3 regions of the Enterobacter sp. 3U4 genome follow, and region 2 is predicted to be linked to each of the others. Evidence: predicted binding sites of a transcription regulator. Region 2 holds the regulator's gene; each other region holds the start of a gene.
The links. Region 2 encodes LexA, which represses DNA repair genes until DNA is damaged. Its sites were predicted from a motif close to TNCTGTATGTACATACAGNA; they were not measured.
Positions count from the first base shown of each region.

Region 1 (6,003 bases), 1.2 Mb from region 2:
GCTGGTGATGATTTACATCACGCATTAGCACCGTGTTGACTTTGACTTTTTCGAAGCCGGCCGCAAATGCCGCATCAATACCGTCCATGACCTGCTGGAATTTATCCTGCCCAGTAATGGCGTGGAACTGGCGGGCGTCCAGACTGTCCACGCTGACGTTAATGGCGGTTAAGCCCGCATCGCGCCAGGTGGCTACGTCGCGCGCCATGCGGTAACCGTTGGTGGTCACCGCAATCTGGCGGATACGTTCGTTTTCACGCACCGCGGCAATGATGTCGGGAAAATCGCGGCGCAGCGAGGGTTCTCCGCCGGTCAGACGCACTTTTTCGGTGCCGAGCTCAGAGAAGGCGCGCGTGACGCGGCGCACTTCATCTACGGAGAGAAAGCCGTTATTGGTGACGCTGCCCGGTTTGTAGCCGTCAGGCAGGCAGTAGGTGCAACGGAAGTTGCACACATCGGTAATCGACAGACGTAAGTAATAAAACTTACGCGCGAAAGCATCAGTAAGTTGTGAAGCCATGTACACCTTTCCAGATCGGGAGGCACAGTCATTTCTTTCTGTACCCTGGTGGCAAATTCGCCACGGCCAGAGCGCCATATCTTTCGACACAGGCACAAGGGCTAGAGTGTATGTTTTCAATTTTGAAAACGTGGTTAGGGCGATAGTAGCGCGGAAATTCTGACGGCGCCATTATCGCTTTACGCTATATAATCATCTATATAGCGAGTCATTCCTGCATTTTCGCTACAGAATACCTAAAAACCGCATTTTCACATTGATATACGTCATTTTGCATCGGGTGAGGCATCGTCTTTTAGGGGTAGTTAGGTTACTGTTACGCGATCGAACGTGATAAGGAATACGTATGCGCAATCGCACTTTTGCGGATCTTGACAGAGTGGTCGCTCTTGGCGGAGGACACGGCTTAGGCCGGGTTATGTCCTCTTTGTCGTCACTGGGCTCCAGGCTGACAGGGATAGTAACCACTACTGATAACGGCGGCTCAACCGGGCGTATTCGTCGTGCCGAAGGCGGCATTGCCTGGGGAGATATGCGCAACTGTCTGAACCAGTTAATTACCGAACCCAGCGTCGCGTCGGCGATGTTTGAGTACCGTTTTGGCGGTAATGGCGAACTTTCCGGGCATAACCTCGGAAATCTGATGTTAAAGGCGCTGGATCACCTGAGCGTAAGGCCTCTGGAAGCCATCAACTTAATCCGTAATCTGCTCAAAGTGGACGCATTCCTGATCCCCATGTCTGAACAACCGGTGGACTTGATGGCAATCGATGCCGAAGGACATGAAGTTTACGGTGAAGTGAATATTGACCAGCTCACCCTGCCGCCAGCGGAGTTAATGACCTATCCGAGCGTGCCCGCCACGCGAGAAGCGGTGGAGGCCATCGGGGAAGCGGATCTTATCCTGATCGGTCCGGGCAGTTTTTATACCAGCCTGATGCCAATTCTGCTGGTGAAAGAGCTGGCGCAGGCATTGCGCCGCACCCCTGCCCCGATGGTTTACATCGGTAACCTGGGACGTGAGCTGAGCCCGGCAGCCGCAAGCCTGTCGCTGGCGGATAAACTCAATTTGATGGAGCATTACGTCGGTAAGAAGATCATTGACGGCGTGGTGGTGGGGCCAAAGGTGGATGTATCCGGTATCGGCGATCGCCTGGTGGTGCAGGAGCCGCTGGAGGCCTCAGACATCAAGTACCGTCACGACCGGCATCTGCTGCGCGAGGCTCTGGAGAAGGCGATTCAGGCGCTGGGTTAGGTTCGTTTTGTGCGGCCTGATGCCCTCACCCCGGCCCTCTCCCACGGGGAGAGGGAGAAAACACGCTGCTTTGACCTATGATGCCGCGATAAACAGATCCCGCAGCTGATGAAGCTGGTCGCGGATCTGCGCCGCCTCTTCGAACTCCAGGTTCTGCGCGTGCTGCATCATCTGCCCTTCCAGCTCGTGGATTTTCTGCTGCAGCGCTTTTGGCGTCAGCACGACGGTATCTTCTTCCACCACTGAACGCGCCTTGCCGCGGCCTTTCGCTTTGGTTTTGGCGATGTTCTGACCCAGCGCCAGAATATCCACCACCTTCTTGTTCAGCCCCTGCGGGGTAATGCCGTGTTCTTCGTTGTAACGCTGCTGTTTCTCACGGCGGCGCTCCGTTTCACCAATCGCTTTCGCCATCGACGGGGTGATTTTGTCACCGTACAGAATCGCTTTACCGTTGACGTTACGCGCGGCGCGGCCAATGGTCTGAATCAGCGAACGCTCGGAACGCAGGAAGCCCTCTTTATCCGCGTCCAGAATCGCCACCAGCGAAACTTCCGGCATATCCAGACCTTCTCGCAGCAGGTTAATCCCTACCAGCACGTCAAACTCGCCCAGACGCAGGTCGCGGATAATCTCCATGCGCTCCACGGTATCGATATCCGAGTGGAGATAACGCACCTTCTCGCCGTGCTCTTCGAGATACTCGGTCAGGTCTTCCGCCATGCGCTTGGTGAGCGTGGTCACCAGCACGCGCTCGTTGATGGCGGAACGGGCGCGAATTTCCGAGAGCAGATCGTCCACCTGGGTGGCCACTGGACGAACTTCAATAATCGGGTCGAGCAGACCCGTTGGACGCACCACCTGGTCAACAACGTCTTCACCGGATTTCTCCAGCTCGTAGTTGCCCGGCGTGGCCGAGACGTAAATGGTTTGCGGCGCCAGCGCCTCAAACTCTTCAAACTTCATCGGACGGTTATCCAGCGCCGACGGCAGGCGGAATCCGTACTCCACCAGCGTCTCTTTACGCGCACGGTCACCGCGGTACATCCCGCCGATCTGCGGGATCGTGACGTGGGACTCATCGATCACCAGCAAACCGTCTGCCGGAAGGTAATCAAACAGCGTTGGCGGCGGCTCGCCCGGCCCGCGCCCGGAGAGGAAGCGCGAGTAGTTTTCGATGCCGGAACAGTAGCCCAGCTCGTTCATCATCTCCAGATCGAACTGGGTACGCTGGCTAAGGCGCTGCTCTTCGAGCAGCTTATTGTTCGCCAGCAGCACCTTACGGCGCTCGGCCAGCTCCACTTTGATCTCTTCCATCGCCTGCACGATACGCTCGCGCGGCGTCACGTAGTGCGTTTTCGGGTAGATGGTGAAGCGCTGGATCACCGACTCAACGTGTCCGGTCAGCGGGTCGAAGAGCGACAGGCGTTCAACCTCCTCGTCAAACAGCTCGACGCGCAGCGCCATATCGTCCGATTCTGCCGGGAAGATGTCGATCACTTCGCCGCGCACGCGGAACGTACCACGCTGGAAGGCCTGATCGTTGCGGGTGTACTGCAGCTCCGCCAGACGACGTAAAATCGCCCGCTGGTCGATGATCATCCCCTGCGTCAGGTGCAGCATCATCTTGAGATAGAGATCCGGATCGCCCAGACCGTAGATCGCGGAAACCGAGGCGACAACGATCACGTCACGACGCTCCAGAAGCGCCTTAGTGGCCGACAGTCGCATCTGCTCGATGTGTTCGTTCACTGAGGCATCTTTTTCAATGAAGGTGTCAGAGCTCGGCACATAGGCTTCAGGCTGGTAGTAATCGTAGTAGGAGACGAAATACTCCACCGCGTTTTCCGGGAAGAACTCTTTCATCTCGCCGTAAAGCTGCGCGGCCAGGGTTTTGTTGGGCGCCAGCACCATCGTGGGGCGCTGGAGATCCGCAATCACGTTGGCGATGGTAAAAGTTTTACCCGAGCCGGTTACCCCCAGCAGCGTCTGGTGCGCCAGCCCATCTTCCAGCCCCTCTTCCAGACGACGGATCGCCTCAGGCTGATCGCCAGACGGACGGAAAGCAGAATTCAATTTGAACGGTTTACTCATGGGCGACAACCTGATGACGTTATAAGCGGCAGGTGAGTAATTTTACTCCTTGTTGCCAGGAATGCCAGTAAAAAACACTGGATGAAAAACCAGTAGCATGTCAGGATATTTAGAGTAGCGCCTGAATGATTAGCGCGAGAGCGACCAAAATTTGGACTGTGACAACATAAAACACCAGTCAGGTCAGGTTATCCCCAGAACTTTTTCTTTTTTAACATTTGTCAAGCCAGGTAATGATAGTTTTGTGGCAACCGGTGACAGTTTCATGACGGGAATTGCTTTTATCTAAGCAATTAAAAATTAAACGATATTTTCTAAAGCCGCGTTTCGCGTCAATTTGGGCGTAAGCCGCGTCCTCTCTCGCTTATCGCGTGTTTTCTAACTCTAATGCACATGGTTATCCACAGGAATAGTGGATAACTGCTTCCAGCCCATGCAGACTGGCGCTCCGCAAATTCCCGGATTTTCCCACGAGACGGCGGCAAAAAATTTTTATAGCTATTTTTTGCTGATTAACAGTTGCGTCATTCATAACCAACCGATGCGATCCTGCTCACATTTTCACCATTTCGGGCTCTGCACCACAACTCACCACCGCTGGCACCGTCGATGTGCAATCCCGCTTTTTATCCGCCACGCTTCTGTGACTTATTCCTAAAAAAGTCGCTTTTTTAATCACTTTCCGCTTTGTGGCAGGGGTTTTGCAGATTCAAACCCGAGCCTCACCTACACACATTTTTAAGGAGAGAAAGATGTTGAGTCTGCGTGCAGTGAATCAGTTTTACGGAAGTCAACATACGCTATGGAATGTGGATTTAGATTTTCCGCAAGGGATGTGTACAGGCGTCGTTGGCCTGCCGGGCATGGGTAAAACCACCCTCATGAATTGCATCGCCGGGAAAGTGCCCGTCGAAAGCGGCAGCATCATCTGGTATGAGGCGGGCGCGCCGCCGCGCGATTTGCTCAACCCGCCGTCAGAACAGCGCCCCGGGCCAGGGATTGGCTATGTCTCGCAGGACAGGCGGATCTTCTCTCAGCTAACGATTGAGGAGAACCTGCATATCGCCATGCGGGCGACGGGGAAACCTAACCCTGAGGCGAAAAATGACGTTTACGATCTGTTTCCCGCGCTCTATGGGGTGCGACAAACCCGCGCCAACACGCTCTCTCCGGACCACCAGTATCAGCTGGCGCTGGCTAATGCGCTGGTGAACCGCCCTCACCTGCTGATCCTGGATGAACCCCTTCACGGCGCGGGGCACAGCGTTGCCCAGAAGCTGGTGCAGCTGCTGGGGCGATTAAACCGGGAGCTGGGTATGACGGTGCTATTAGCGGAGCAGCAGCTGTCGTTTATCCGTCGGGTGGCGGACCGTTTCTGCATGCTCTATCGCGGGCGTAACGTGGCTCAGGGCCACGTTAACGAACTGGATGATGAGCTTATCGCTCACTGGATGTCGCGGGAAGCAAAACGCTGAGATCGAGATAACGTCCGGTTTCGGCATTTTCCGCGCCGTCAGCAAGCCAGGGAATCGCCCCGAGGCACGGCGCGGGAAGGACACGCCTGAGCGTCGCCAGGTACTCCTGATGGCGTTTACCCGGCGCAACCACGTCGTTGGCTATCCAGCCCGCCAGACGCAGTCCGGCCTGCTGTACGGCCTGCGCGGTCAACATGGCGTGATTGATACAGCCCAGCTTGACGCCGACGACAAGAATGACCGGAAGCTGCTCGGCCTGCACCCAGTCAGCAAACGTCTGCGTGTCTGAAAGCGGCGTAAACCAGCCGCCGGCCCCTTCCACCAGCACCCAGTCGGCCTGACTTTCCAGCGTCCGCAATCCGGCAGACAGCACGGCAAAATCAATCGGACGACCTTCGTCAGCGCTGATAATGTGCGGCGAGGTCGGCTCGGCAAAGGTGTACGGATTCACCGCGGAATAGGCAAGCTCACGCGTGCTGTTACGCTGGAGCGCCAGCGCGTCGGTGTTGCGTAACCCTTCCGCCGTCATCTCGCTGCCGGAAGCTACAGGCTTAAACCCGGCGGTGTTTTTTCCGAGCAGCCGTGCCGCCTGCAGCAGCGCCGAGCTGGCTACCGTTTTGCCCACTTCTGTGTCCGTGCCGGTAACAAAATAACGTTCAGTC
Region 1 covers NZ_CP136665.1:2,562,443-2,568,445, forward strand. The annotation lists gene moaA (GTP 3',8-cyclase MoaA) at 1-520, opposite strand, end outside; molybdenum cofactor riboswitch at 508-641, opposite strand; gene yvcK (uridine diphosphate-N-acetylglucosamine-binding protein YvcK) at 867-1,775, shown strand; gene uvrB (excinuclease ABC subunit UvrB) at 1,851-3,866, opposite strand; gene RVY89_RS12255 (ABC transporter ATP-binding protein) at 4,619-5,341, shown strand; gene bioD (dethiobiotin synthase) at 5,304-6,003, opposite strand, start outside; gene bioC (malonyl-ACP O-methyltransferase BioC) at 5,998-6,003, opposite strand, start outside.
Region 1: uvrB (excinuclease ABC subunit UvrB) is a predicted target of LexA. The motif match lies at 4,021-4,040, and genes of this name have one in related genera.

Region 2 (6,003 bases):
ATGGTTCGAGTTCATCGGTCACCCGTTCACGGCGATCCTGGTGGCCTGTCTGGTGGCGATTTACGGCCTGGCGATGCGTCAGGGGATGCCAAAAGACCGGGTGATGGAGATCTGCGGTGCCGCGCTGCAGCCTGCGGGTATTATCCTGCTGGTGATCGGTGCCGGCGGCGTGTTCAAGCAGGTGCTGGTGGATTCCGGCGTGGGCCCGGCTCTCGGCGAAGCGCTGACCGGGATGGGCCTGCCGATTGCGGTCACCTGCTTCGTGCTGGCTGCGGCGGTGCGTATCATCCAGGGTTCCGCAACCGTGGCGTGTTTAACCGCCGTGGGTCTGGTGATGCCGGTGATTGAACAGCTGAACTACTCCGGTGCGCAGATGGCGGCGCTGTCTATCTGTATCGCGGGCGGTTCGATTGTGGTCTCTCACGTTAACGACGCAGGCTTCTGGCTGTTCGGTAAATTTACCGGCGCCACCGAAGCGCAAACCCTGAAAACCTGGACGCTGATGGAGACCATCCTCGGCACGACGGGTGCGATTGTCGGGATGATTGCCTTTACGCTGCTCAGCTAAACGCGGTGATTTAACAAGGCTAAAAATAAGGCCCGGTAGCGTAAGCGCTTACCGGGCCTTTTTATTATGCAGAACACCAGGCCGGGTCAGGTGAAACCACCACCCGGCTTTTTCACATCACTCGCCCTGCGTCGCGCTCTCAATCGTCAAACGTACATCCGACGTAATCAGTTCAGCCAGCATCTGGTAAACCTTCAGCGTCTCTTCCGGCTCGGCATCGCCCGTATCGCTGATGAAACCTTCGTCACGCAGCGTCAGGACCAGAGAACTGAAGACCGCTTTGTCGAAGAATTCAGGGGCGTTAATGCCGTGCAGAACGGACAGGCGCTGTGCCAGCGTCCGGCTCTCTTTCTCAAGCGTACCGCGGTTGATAGACGGGTTCGCACTCAGCAGCCAGAACGTAATGGCGTAGCGCTGCAGCGTTTCGCGCGCACCGGCCGCCAGCAGTTGCAGGGTACGGGAACGCGACGGATTGATGTGCAATTCGTCGTTTGAGACGGTGATCAACCCCTGACGACGCAGCTCTTCCGTCAGTTTGTCCAGTTCGCCCGCCAGCTCATCTTTGCTCCAGCGCAGGAACAGCTCCGCTTTCAGCATCGGATAGAGCGTCTCAACGTGACGCAATAGTTCCTGACGCGAGATACGGCGATGCTGGGTGATGATAGCCGCCATGAGCGACGGCAGCATCAGCATATGGGTGATGTTGTTGCGGTAGTAGGTCATCAGAACTGCCTGCTCGCGCGGCAGAATGATGATGTCGCCGATCGTGTCCTTTTCGACTTCAAACTTGTTCATCTGCAGCGCGTGATCGATAAGCTCACTGGCGGTAGCAGAAGGCACGGTTGAATCAACGGAATACGGCACGTTGCGCATCATGTCCAGATAGCAATCCAGCTGCTCCGTGAGCTGTTCACGGGTCAGCGAGCGCTGACGCGAAGCCAGAAGAGCCGTACAGCACAGGTTCATGGCGTTAGCCGCACCGGCGTTGTTAATGCGCACCATCAGCTCGGACGCGATGCCGTTGACCGTTGGCGTCAGCCAGGCCGGGCGAATCGCCTCGATAGGATCGATGGATTCGCGCCACTCGGGAACGTGATGGTTCAGGTACGTCATTAACGGCATTGGTTCGCCGAAGTTCACGTAGCCCTGACCGAGATTGCGTAGCTTGCTCAGGCCGCGCAGCATCTGCGGCAGGCTCTCTTTCTCTTTGGTCGCACCGCGCAGCTCTTTGGCATACGTGCCCACTTCCATCACGTGCTCATAGCCAATGTAGATTGGCACAAGCGTGATGGGACGGGTTCCTCCGCGCAGCATCGCCTGGATGGTCATCGACAGCGTGCCGGTCTTCGGATCGAGCAGACGTCCGGTACGGGAACGACCGCCCTCAACGAAGTACTCGACGGAATAGCCGCGGCTAAACAGCTCGCCCAGATACTCGCGGAACACGGTGGAGTAGAGCTTGTTGCCCTTGAAGGTACGACGAATAAAGAAGGCGCCCAGGCGGCGGAAAATCGGACCTGCTGGCCAGAAATTCAGGTTGATACCGGCAGCAATGTGCGGCGGTACCAGCCCCTGGTGATAGAGCACGTAGGAAAGGAGCAGGTAGTCCATGTGGCTGCGGTGGCAGGGAACATAGACAATCTCATGGCCATCATGCGCCAGTTGGCGTACACGCTCGGCGTTATGAACGTTGATGCCCTGATACAGGCGGTTCCAGGTAAAACCGAGAATGCGATCGGACAGGCGAATCATCTCGTAGGAGAAGTTCGCTGCAATCTCTTCCATCAGCGCAATGGCGTTCTGCTGGGCTTTCTCATGCGAAATTTTCTTGCTGCGCGCTTCGTCTTCAACGGCGCGGGCAATCGCTTTGGATGCCAACAGCTTGTTGAACAGATCCTGACGCGCCGGGAGACGCGGCCCTACGGCAGCCAGGCGCTGACGGGCGAAGTGCATACGCGCCACGCGCGCCAGTTTTTGCGCGATGATCTTGTCCGTGCCGTGCTCGTCCGCCATTCGACGCAGCGAAACGGAAGGGGAGAAACGCACGAAGCTGTCGCGTCCCAGCCAGGAGACCGCGAAGAACTTCTGGATGCCGTTAAGCATGCGCAGCGGCGGATTCTCTTCACCTTTTTCACGGCCCGGACGACGACCAAACATCACCGATACCGGCACCATCTGCACATCCAGATCGGGATTGCTGCGGTGCAGGTCGAGATAGTCGTGGAACAGCTTGATGGACTCTTCTTTTGGCGTGTAATAGGTAAACACGCGAGGTCCACCGTGAATGAACACGTAGCGCGGCAGCAATGTACCGTCAACTTCCAGCGGTTCAAGCGGGTCAGGTAAATCATGCGCCAGACACTGGGCGCGAAGCGTCAGTAAGTCAGCCTTCGAGTTATAAGGCAAAACGTACATAATGGGACGTGACGTATCGAGCCCCAATTCCAGCGCGGGTTCTGCTGGGATAGACTTGCTTTTTACCAGGATGCTTAATGGTAAATTAAGTAATTTGTAGTAAATTCGTGGCCAGCCGGACATAAACGATGTAAAGCCTCTGGTTAATAATGCAATTGCGGCGCAAGGATAACAGAAAGCGCGCAAAATTTCTGTTGTTACCCGTCATACTTCAGGCTGTAGCGAAACGCGCTACAGTTCCTGTTACTGACGCTTTTTTTCATAAAAGGTTCTTTTAATGGCCAATAATACCACTGGGTTAACGCGTATCATCAAAGCCGCCGGTTATTCATGGAAAGGTTTCCGTGCCGCGTGGATCAACGAAGCCGCCTTTCGCCAGGAGGGCGTCGCCGCTATCATCGCGGTGATCGTCGCCTGTTTCCTTGATGTTGATGCTATTACCCGCGTACTTCTTATCGGTTCCGTGCTTCTGGTGATGATAGTGGAAATTCTTAATAGCGCTATTGAAGCCGTTGTTGATCGCATTGGTTCCGATTTCCACGAGCTTTCTGGCCGCGCAAAAGACATGGGCTCTGCTGCCGTGTTGCTGGCGATTATCACTGCCGTTATCACCTGGGTCACGCTGCTTTGGTCACATTTCCGATGAGCCTCGAGGAATAATTAAGTCCCTGGTTTTTTGTGCAGTTTTTGGTTCCAAAATCGCCTTTGACTGTATATACTCACAGCATAACTGTATATACACCCAGGGGGCGGAATGAAAGCGTTAACGACCAGGCAACAAGAGGTGTTTGATCTCATCCGGGATCATATCGGCCAGACGGGTATGCCACCCACGCGTGCGGAAATCGCGCAGCGTCTGGGCTTCCGTTCTCCGAATGCTGCTGAAGAACACCTGAAAGCGCTGGCGCGTAAAGGCGTGATTGAGATTGTTTCAGGTGCGTCACGCGGCATCCGCCTGCTGGTGGAAGAAGAGACGGGCATTCCGCTGATAGGCCGTGTTGCTGCTGGTGAGCCTTTACTGGCTCAGCAGCACATTGAAGGCCATTACCAGGTCGATCCTGGCATGTTCAAACCGAGCGCTGATTTCCTGCTGCGCGTTAGCGGTATGTCGATGAAAGACATCGGCATTCTTGACGGCGATCTGCTTGCGGTGCACAAAACGCAGGATGTGCGAAACGGCCAGGTGGTTGTGGCGCGCATTGATGACGAAGTGACGGTTAAGCGTCTGAAAAAACAGGGTAACAGCGTACAGTTGCTGCCTGAAAACAGCGAGTTTTCACCCATTGTGGTCGATCTCCGCGAACAGAACTTCTCTATCGAAGGACTGGCGGTTGGGGTGATCCGCAACGGTGAATGGCTGTAACCTCTTCCCGACAGGCTATGGCACCGCTGTAGCCTGATTCATTCCCCACTCCCGGTATTTTTTCATGTCACTGCTGACGGCATCCGATAAGGCATTGTGGCGTCTTGCTCTGCCGATGATCTTCTCCAATATTACGGTTCCCTTGCTGGGTCTGGTCGATACTGCCGTTATTGGTCATCTTGATTCGCCTGTTTATCTTGGCGGCGTGGCGATTGGCGCGACGGCAACCAGCTTCCTGTTTATGCTGCTGCTCTTTTTGCGCATGAGCACCACCGGGCTCACGGCACAGGCTTATGGTGCAAAAGATCCGCTGCGTCTGGCGCGCGCGCTGGTGCAGCCGCTGATCCTCGCGCTTGGCGCGGGGGCGTTAATCGTTTTATTACGTACTCCCCTGATCGACCTTGCGCTCCATGTTGTTGGCGGCAGCGAGGCGGTATTAGAGCAGGCGCGACGTTTCCTTGAAATCCGCTGGCTCAGCGCACCCGCCTCGCTGGCTAACCTGGTTCTGCTCGGGTGGCTACTGGGCGTGCAGTACGCCCGTGCACCAGTGATTTTGCTGGTGGTAGGCAACCTTCTCAACATTGTGCTGGATGTCTGGCTGGTAATGGGCCTGCATATGAACGTGCAGGGCGCGGCGCTGGCGACGGCAATTGCCGAATACGGAACCTTTATCATTGGTCTGTGGATGGTCTGGCGCGTGCTGGCGATGCGCGGGATCTCCCTTGCGCAGCTCAAAACCGCATGGCGCGGCAATATCCGTAAGCTGCTGGCCCTCAATCGTGACATCATGCTGCGCTCGCTGCTGCTTCAGCTCTGCTTCGGCGCGCTGACGGTTTTCGGGGCTCGGCTGGGGCCAGAAATCGTTGCGGTCAATGCAGTATTGATGACGCTTCTGACCTTTACCGCCTACGCGCTGGACGGTTTTGCCTATGCGGTTGAAGCGCATTCCGGACAGGCGTACGGCGCGCGCGAAAGCGGGCAGCTTCGGGACGTCTGGCGGGCAGCCTGCCGTCAGTCTGGGCTGGTGGCGCTGGCGTTCGGCCTGGTTTACGCCTGCTTTGGTGAGCAGATCGTTGCATTGCTTACGTCTCTTCCTGCGCTGCGCGAGCTGGCGAGCCACTATCTCATCTGGCAAGTCGTCTTACCGGTGGTCGGCGTCTGGTGTTATCTGCTGGACGGCATGTTTATTGGTGCGACGCGCGGGGCTGAAATGCGCAACAGCATGGCGGTCGCAGCGGCAGGGTTTGGCCTGACGCTGCTAACGCTTCCCTGGCTGGGTAATCACGGCTTGTGGCTGGCCCTGGCCGTTTTCCTCTCGCTGCGAGGGATATCGCTGGCTTTTATCTGGCACCGCCACTGGCAAAACGATACCTGGTTCTCTTCACGTCACGATATATCGTGACGGTTAAAGATTCCGAATATGAAATCAACTGCCGAATCCTTAACTACAATAATTATCACGTCCAGCAGAAAAGAACGTAACGGACGTTACGACCCGACGCTTAACTAAGAGGACACGATGATGAATAAAGATGAAATCGGCGGCAACTGGAAGCAGTTCAAAGGTAAAGCGAAAGAAAAGTGGGGTAAGCTGACCGATGACGATATGACCGTCATTGAAGGTAAACGCGATCAGCTTGTCGGTAAAATTCAGGAA
Region 2 covers NZ_CP136665.1:3,724,732-3,730,734, reverse strand. The annotation lists gene gntU (gluconate transporter) at 1-568, shown strand, start outside; gene plsB (glycerol-3-phosphate 1-O-acyltransferase PlsB) at 686-3,106, opposite strand; gene RVY89_RS17790 (diacylglycerol kinase) at 3,261-3,629, shown strand; gene lexA (transcriptional repressor LexA) at 3,738-4,346, shown strand; gene dinF (MATE family efflux transporter DinF) at 4,411-5,748, shown strand; gene RVY89_RS17775 (CsbD family protein) at 5,869-6,003, shown strand, end outside.

Region 3 (6,003 bases), 1.8 Mb from region 2:
CATCGCCCTGTAACGGTGATTGAGGCCAGTCTCGGGCGCAGGTATAGTACCGTCCTCAGTTGTAGCCGGAGGATATCCATGAACCCTGACGACAAATCCTTTTTTCTTGACGCCATGGAAGATGTCCAGCCCCTGAAGCGCTGCGCGGATATTCACTGGCAGCCCAGCCGCAATACGCGGACGCGCCAGGAGGTGGATAGTGAACAGCTGGATAACTTCCTGACGCTGGATTTTCTTGACATGCTTCCCCTGGAAGAACCGCTGGCGTTCCAGCGCGAAGGGGTACAGCAGGGCGTTATCGATAAGCTGCGCTCGGGTAAATACGCCCGCCAGGCCAGCTTAAACCTCCTGCGTCAGCCCGCCGAACGCTGCCGTCAGATGCTCTATTCTTTTATTCGCCAGGCCGGACGAGACGGGTTACGCAATCTGATTATCATTCACGGGAAAGGGCGCGAGCAGAACTCGCATCCCAATGTGGTGCGCAGCTATCTGGCGCGCTGGTTAACCGAGTTTGAGGAAGTGCAGGCCTTCTGCGTGGCGCTGCCGCATCACGGCGGCAGCGGGGCATGTTATGTTTCACTGCGAAAATCTGATGAAGCAAAACAGGAAAACTGGGAGCGGCACGCCAAGCGCAGCCGCTAGCGGGCGATATCCTCGCCCGCCTGAAACTCAGAAGGTTTCCCAGTTGCTGTCGGTGGCGGCGGTTGTTGTTGCCGGGCGCAACAGCTGGGGCGTCTTCACGCTGGCCGGGCGCGGGGTGACCGCTTTTTCTTTTCCGTTCAGACGGAACGCGGCTACCGCCTGGCGCAGTTGTTCGGACTGATCTTCCAGCGCCGCAGCCGCCGTGGCGGACTCCTGCACCAGCGCGGCGTTTTGCTGCGTCACGCTGTCCATCTGCGAAACGGCCAGGCTCACCTGCTCAATACCGCGGCTCTGCTCGTCAGAGGCAGAGGAAATCTCGCCCATGATATCGGTCACGCGGGTAACGGCGGCGACGATTTCTTTCATGGTGGTGCCCGCCTCGCTGACCTGCTCAGAACCGGTATTCACCCGGCTGACGGAGTTCTCGATAAGCCCTTTGATCTCTTTCGCCGCCTGCGCGCTGCGGCTCGCCAGCGTACGGACTTCACCTGCAACAACCGCAAAACCACGGCCCTGTTCCCCGGCGCGTGCCGCTTCCACCGCGGCGTTAAGCGCCAGAATGTTGGTCTGGAACGCGATGCTGTCAATCACGCCGGTAATATGCGCAATTTGCTGCGAACTGTCGGCGATTTCGTTCATGGTGCGAACCACGTTATCCACGACGTGACCGCCGCGCGCGGCCGTTTCAGAGGCGTTTTTCGCCAGCAGCGTGGCCTGACGGGCGTTATCGGAGTTCTGTTTAACCGTTGCGGTCAGCTCTTCCATGCTGGCGGCAGTCTCTTCCAGCGAGGCGGCCTGCTGCTCGGTGCGGGCGGAAAGATCGTTGCTCCCTGCGGCAATTTCACCTGCGCCGGTGTAGATGGAATCGGTACTTCCACGTACGGCGCTGACGGTGGTCACCAGCGACTGCTGCATCTCATGCAGTCCGGCGGCCAGCTGACCCATCTCGTTGCGGCCAGAGATTGCGATATCCTGCGTCAGGTCGCCCCCTGCAATGGCGCGAATATGGTTCATAATGGAGTGGAGCGGTTTTAACAGCAGGTGTTGTAAACCCTGCCAGATGACCACCAGAACCGCGATAACGGCCAGCAGAATAGCCGCAAGCGTCCACTGCATCTGCGTGAAGCTGCTCTGGTTCTCTTCGGTTGCGGCCTTCAGCAGGGTGTTGTTTTCGGCGCGCCAGCGGTTATAAACCGCTTCCATATCGTCCTGCGCCTGCTGGGCGTCCAGATCGCCATAGGCCTGATAGTTATCGGCGCGCAGATACTCAATCGATAAACGCATGACTTCGTGCATCTGATTCCAGGATTTCTGCATCTCGTCGGTTAATGCCGCCTCCTGGCCCTTAACCTGCGGCAATTTCTGCCACTCTTTGTTATAGGCTTCGGCTTTTGCCAGCGAGTCGCTTGCCGTGCCAAGCAGTTTATTGATCGCCGCAAGGGAAGCCGGGTCACGCTGGTTTTTCAGATAGCGGATCGCCACGCGGGTGACGGTGACGCGCGTTTTCACCAGCGTGTTCACGCTATCGCTCAGGCTTTCCTGCTGGGCATTGAGCACGCCGGAATTCTGGAAGTTATGGCGATCGTTGCTGACGGCAGAGTAGAACAACCCTCCCGTGACAACTTGCAGCAGACAGAATATGGTGAGGGCAAAGATAATACCGGTAATCACGTGCAAATTTTTCAGCATAGCGGTCGTCCGTTAGAAAGGATGCAGAGGTACACCAATACTATCGTCGTATAGAATTTAAACTTTAATTTAACTCGCGCTTAACTAAGGGCTCCGGTGAGGAACCTGTTGTAAATCCGGATCATTTTTATGAGGAAGGTCAACATGAGCAGCATTGATAAAAGCGGGACGTACGCGCTCGGGACGCGGACGGTTAAAAGACTGGGCTACGGTGCGATGCAGCTCGCCGGGCCGGGCGTCTTTGGTCCACCGAAGGATAAGCAAGCCGCGCTGGACGTGCTACGCGAAGCTGTGGCGGCGGGGGTGAACCACATTGATACCAGTGATTTTTACGGCCCTCATGTCACTAACCAGCTGATCCGCGAGGCGCTTCATCCGTACCGGGACGATCTGACGCTCGTCACCAAGATTGGCGCCCGTCGCAACGACAAAGGCGCCTGGCTGCCGGCCTTTTCCGCGCAGGAACTGACGCAGGCGGTGCATGACAACCTGCGCAATCTGCAGCTGGACGTGCTGGACGTGGTGAATCTGCGGATCATGTTCAGCGCACACGGGCCGGCGGAAGGGTCGATTGCTGAACCGCTCTCCACCCTGGCAGAATTACAGCGGCAGGGGCTGGTGCGTCATATTGGCCTGAGCAACGTCACGGCTACCCAGGTTGCGGAAGCCCAGAAGATGGTCCCGGTGGTGTGCGTACAGAACATGTACAACATTGTGAACCGGGGAGATGATGCGCTGGTTGATCTGCTGGCGCAGCAGGGGATTGCGTATGTGCCGTTCTTCCCACTGGGAGGCTTTACGCCACTGCAATCTTCCGGGCTGAAGGCCGTCGCGGATTCACTGGGCGCAACGCCAATGCAGGTAGCGCTGGCATGGCTGCTGCAGCGTTCCCCGAATATTCTGCTGATCCCGGGGACCTCTTCCGTGGCGCATCTGCGGCAAAACCTCGCGGCGGGGGAACTGCAGCTGCCGCCTGACGCGCTGGAAACATTGAATACGCTGATGGACTGATCGTCACAGGCGCAAAGCCCGACATGCGCTTCCGGGCTTTGCGCGTTTTAAATCTTCTGACACTTCAACGCGTTTGGGTTCGCTTCCGGAAATGGCCTTGATCCCTGGCTATAATCCGTAATACTGTATTTATATACAGTATCTGGCGAGAAAGGCATTATGGACACTCTCTTTTCTTATCACCCAAACCAATCTATTGAATTACCGTTGTTTGCAGAGCGTGTAGCCTGTGGTTTCCCCAGCCCGGCGCAGGATTATGTGGAGGATCGTCTCGATCTTAACCGGCTGGCAGTGAGACACCCCAGTGCGACCTATTTTATCAAGGTGAGTGGAGACTCCATGATTGGCGCGGGGATCGGCGACGGCGATCTGCTGGTGGTTGACCGCTCGTTAAATGCCGAACATGGGGACATCGTTGTGGCGTCGGTCGCCGGTGAGTTTACGGTGAAGGAGCTACAGACGCGCCCGGTTCTGAGGCTATTGCCACATAACGCCCGGTATCAGCCGATTACCTTTCAGTCCGAAGAGGAGCTGCAAATCTTCGGTGTCGTCACCCACACGCTTAAAACGCATAAACATGTTCGCGCTGGTTGATGTGAACAGCTTCTATGCCTCCTGCGAGAAGGTATTTCGCCCCGATCTTGAGGGGAAGCCCATCGTGGTGGTGTCCAACAACGACGGCTGCATTATTTCACTGTCGCGGGAGGCAAAGCAGTTCGGCATAAAAATGGGTGAGCCCTATTTTAAATTCAAAGAGAAGCTATACCCGTCGCGGGTTTACGTCTTTAGCTCGAACTATGCGCTGTATGCCGATCTCAGCAGTCGGGTGATGCAGACGCTGACCGATCTCGCTCCGGCCATAGAAATTTACTCGATTGACGAGGCGTTCGTGAACGTTTCAGGGATCGGTAACTGCCTTGCACTGGAAACGTTCGGACACCAGATGCGCACGCAGGTCTTAAAAAATACGGGCTTAACCGTTGGCGTCGGCATTGCCCCGACAAAAACGCTGGCAAAGCTGGCCAACTATGCGGCGAAACGGTGGGCCAGTACCGGCGGCGTGGTCGAACTGTCGGGCCGCGAGCGGCAGCGTAAACTGCTGGCAAAGGTTCCGGTAGAGGAGGTATGGGGCGTAGGGCGGCGCATCACGAAAAAACTGAACGCGATGGGGATTACCACGGCGCTGGAGCTGGCGGAGGCCTCCTCGTGGGTCATTCGCAAACATTTTAACGTGGTGCTGGAGCGTACGGCGCGCGAGCTTCGCGGTGAGCCCTGTCTTGACCTGGAAGAGTACACCCCCACGAAGCAGCAAATCATCTGTAGCCGTTCGTTTGGACACCGTATTACGCAATATGAAGAGATGCACCAGGCGATTTGTGCCTATGCGGAACGCGCCGCAGAGAAACTGCGCGGCGAGCATCAATACTGTCGTTTTATCAGCGTGTTTGTGCGCACCAGCCCGCATGCTGACAACGAAATTTATTACGGCAATCAGGCTTCCGTCACCCTGATGACGCCCACCAATGACTCGCGGGATATCATCCGCGCCGCCACGGAGGCGCTGGGGCGGATATGGCTCGACGGGTATCGCTATATGAAGGCCGGAGTCATGCTGGCGGACTTTTTCAGCAGCGGCGTCGCCCAGCTTAACCTGTTTGACGATAATCGCCTGCGCGCCAACAGCGCGGCGCTGATGGAGATGATCGACAGCGTAAATCACTCCGGCAAAGGGAAAATATGGTTTGCCGGGCAGGGAATTGAGAAATCCTGGGCGATGAAGCGTGAGATGCTGTCCCCGGCCTATACGACGCGGTACGCGGATTTACCGGTGGCGAAGTAGAGGATGGCTGCGTTATTTCTTTTGCGCCAACCAGGTTGCCGCAGCCGTCAGTACGCCGATCCACGGCATTTGGCCCGCTCCGGCCAGAAAGTTATGGCGATCGATCTCATTATTTTTGCGGATATCCGCAAGGCGGGTCAGCGCCTCTTTTTCATCCGCAGCGCCGATCTCCTCAAACTGTTTATCAAACCCCTGAGCGATGAGCTGAGCAGCCGCATCGGTGTTTGCGCTCTCAATCGCAATGAGGTTCGGGCCTTTTTGGAAAAAACGGTAATCCGGCATAAGTGCTCCAGAAAGAGGGTATACGGTAAAAACACTCTATTCTTTGCGGTTAAAAAATGCACGTGATTTACGGCGAAAACAATCAGTTTTTCTTTATTATTTCAGGCAGTAACTGCTCAATCACGCTGACGACCTTTCTGACGCGTTGCGGTATAAAGCGGGCATCTGGATAGACGGCGTAGAGAAAGCGATCGGGTAACCGCCAGTCGGGCAGCACCGGTACCAGCGTGCCGGTTTGCAGCGCGCGTGTCACGAGCGGCTGCTGCATGCCGCCGATACCAATGCCGGACTCCAGCGCCTGTAGCAGCGCCTCACTGGTGTTGGCACGGAAAACGGTATTCACGTTGACCTCGACCGTCTCCTCGTCAGACATCAGGCGCAGGGGAGCACCCAGCGGAATGCCGCTGAACCGCACGTGTGGCAGCGTCGCCAGCTCGCTGACGGCGCGTACCGCCTGAAAGCCGGGGGCGGCAAACAGCTTGGTTTCAATACGCCCCAGCACGCGAGCCGCGTGCGCCTGCGGAGGCTCGCTGCTCAGC
Region 3 covers NZ_CP136665.1:1,891,426-1,897,428, reverse strand. The annotation lists gene smrA (DNA endonuclease SmrA) at 79-642, shown strand; gene tcp (methyl-accepting chemotaxis citrate transducer) at 670-2,331, opposite strand; gene RVY89_RS08895 (aldo/keto reductase family oxidoreductase) at 2,476-3,342, shown strand; gene umuD (translesion error-prone DNA polymerase V autoproteolytic subunit) at 3,502-3,936, shown strand; gene umuC (translesion error-prone DNA polymerase V subunit UmuC) at 3,920-5,182, shown strand; gene RVY89_RS08880 (hypothetical protein) at 5,195-5,464, opposite strand; gene RVY89_RS08875 (LysR family transcriptional regulator) at 5,547-6,003, opposite strand, start outside.
Region 3: umuD (translesion error-prone DNA polymerase V autoproteolytic subunit) is a predicted target of LexA. The motif match lies at 3,464-3,483, and genes of this name have one in related genera.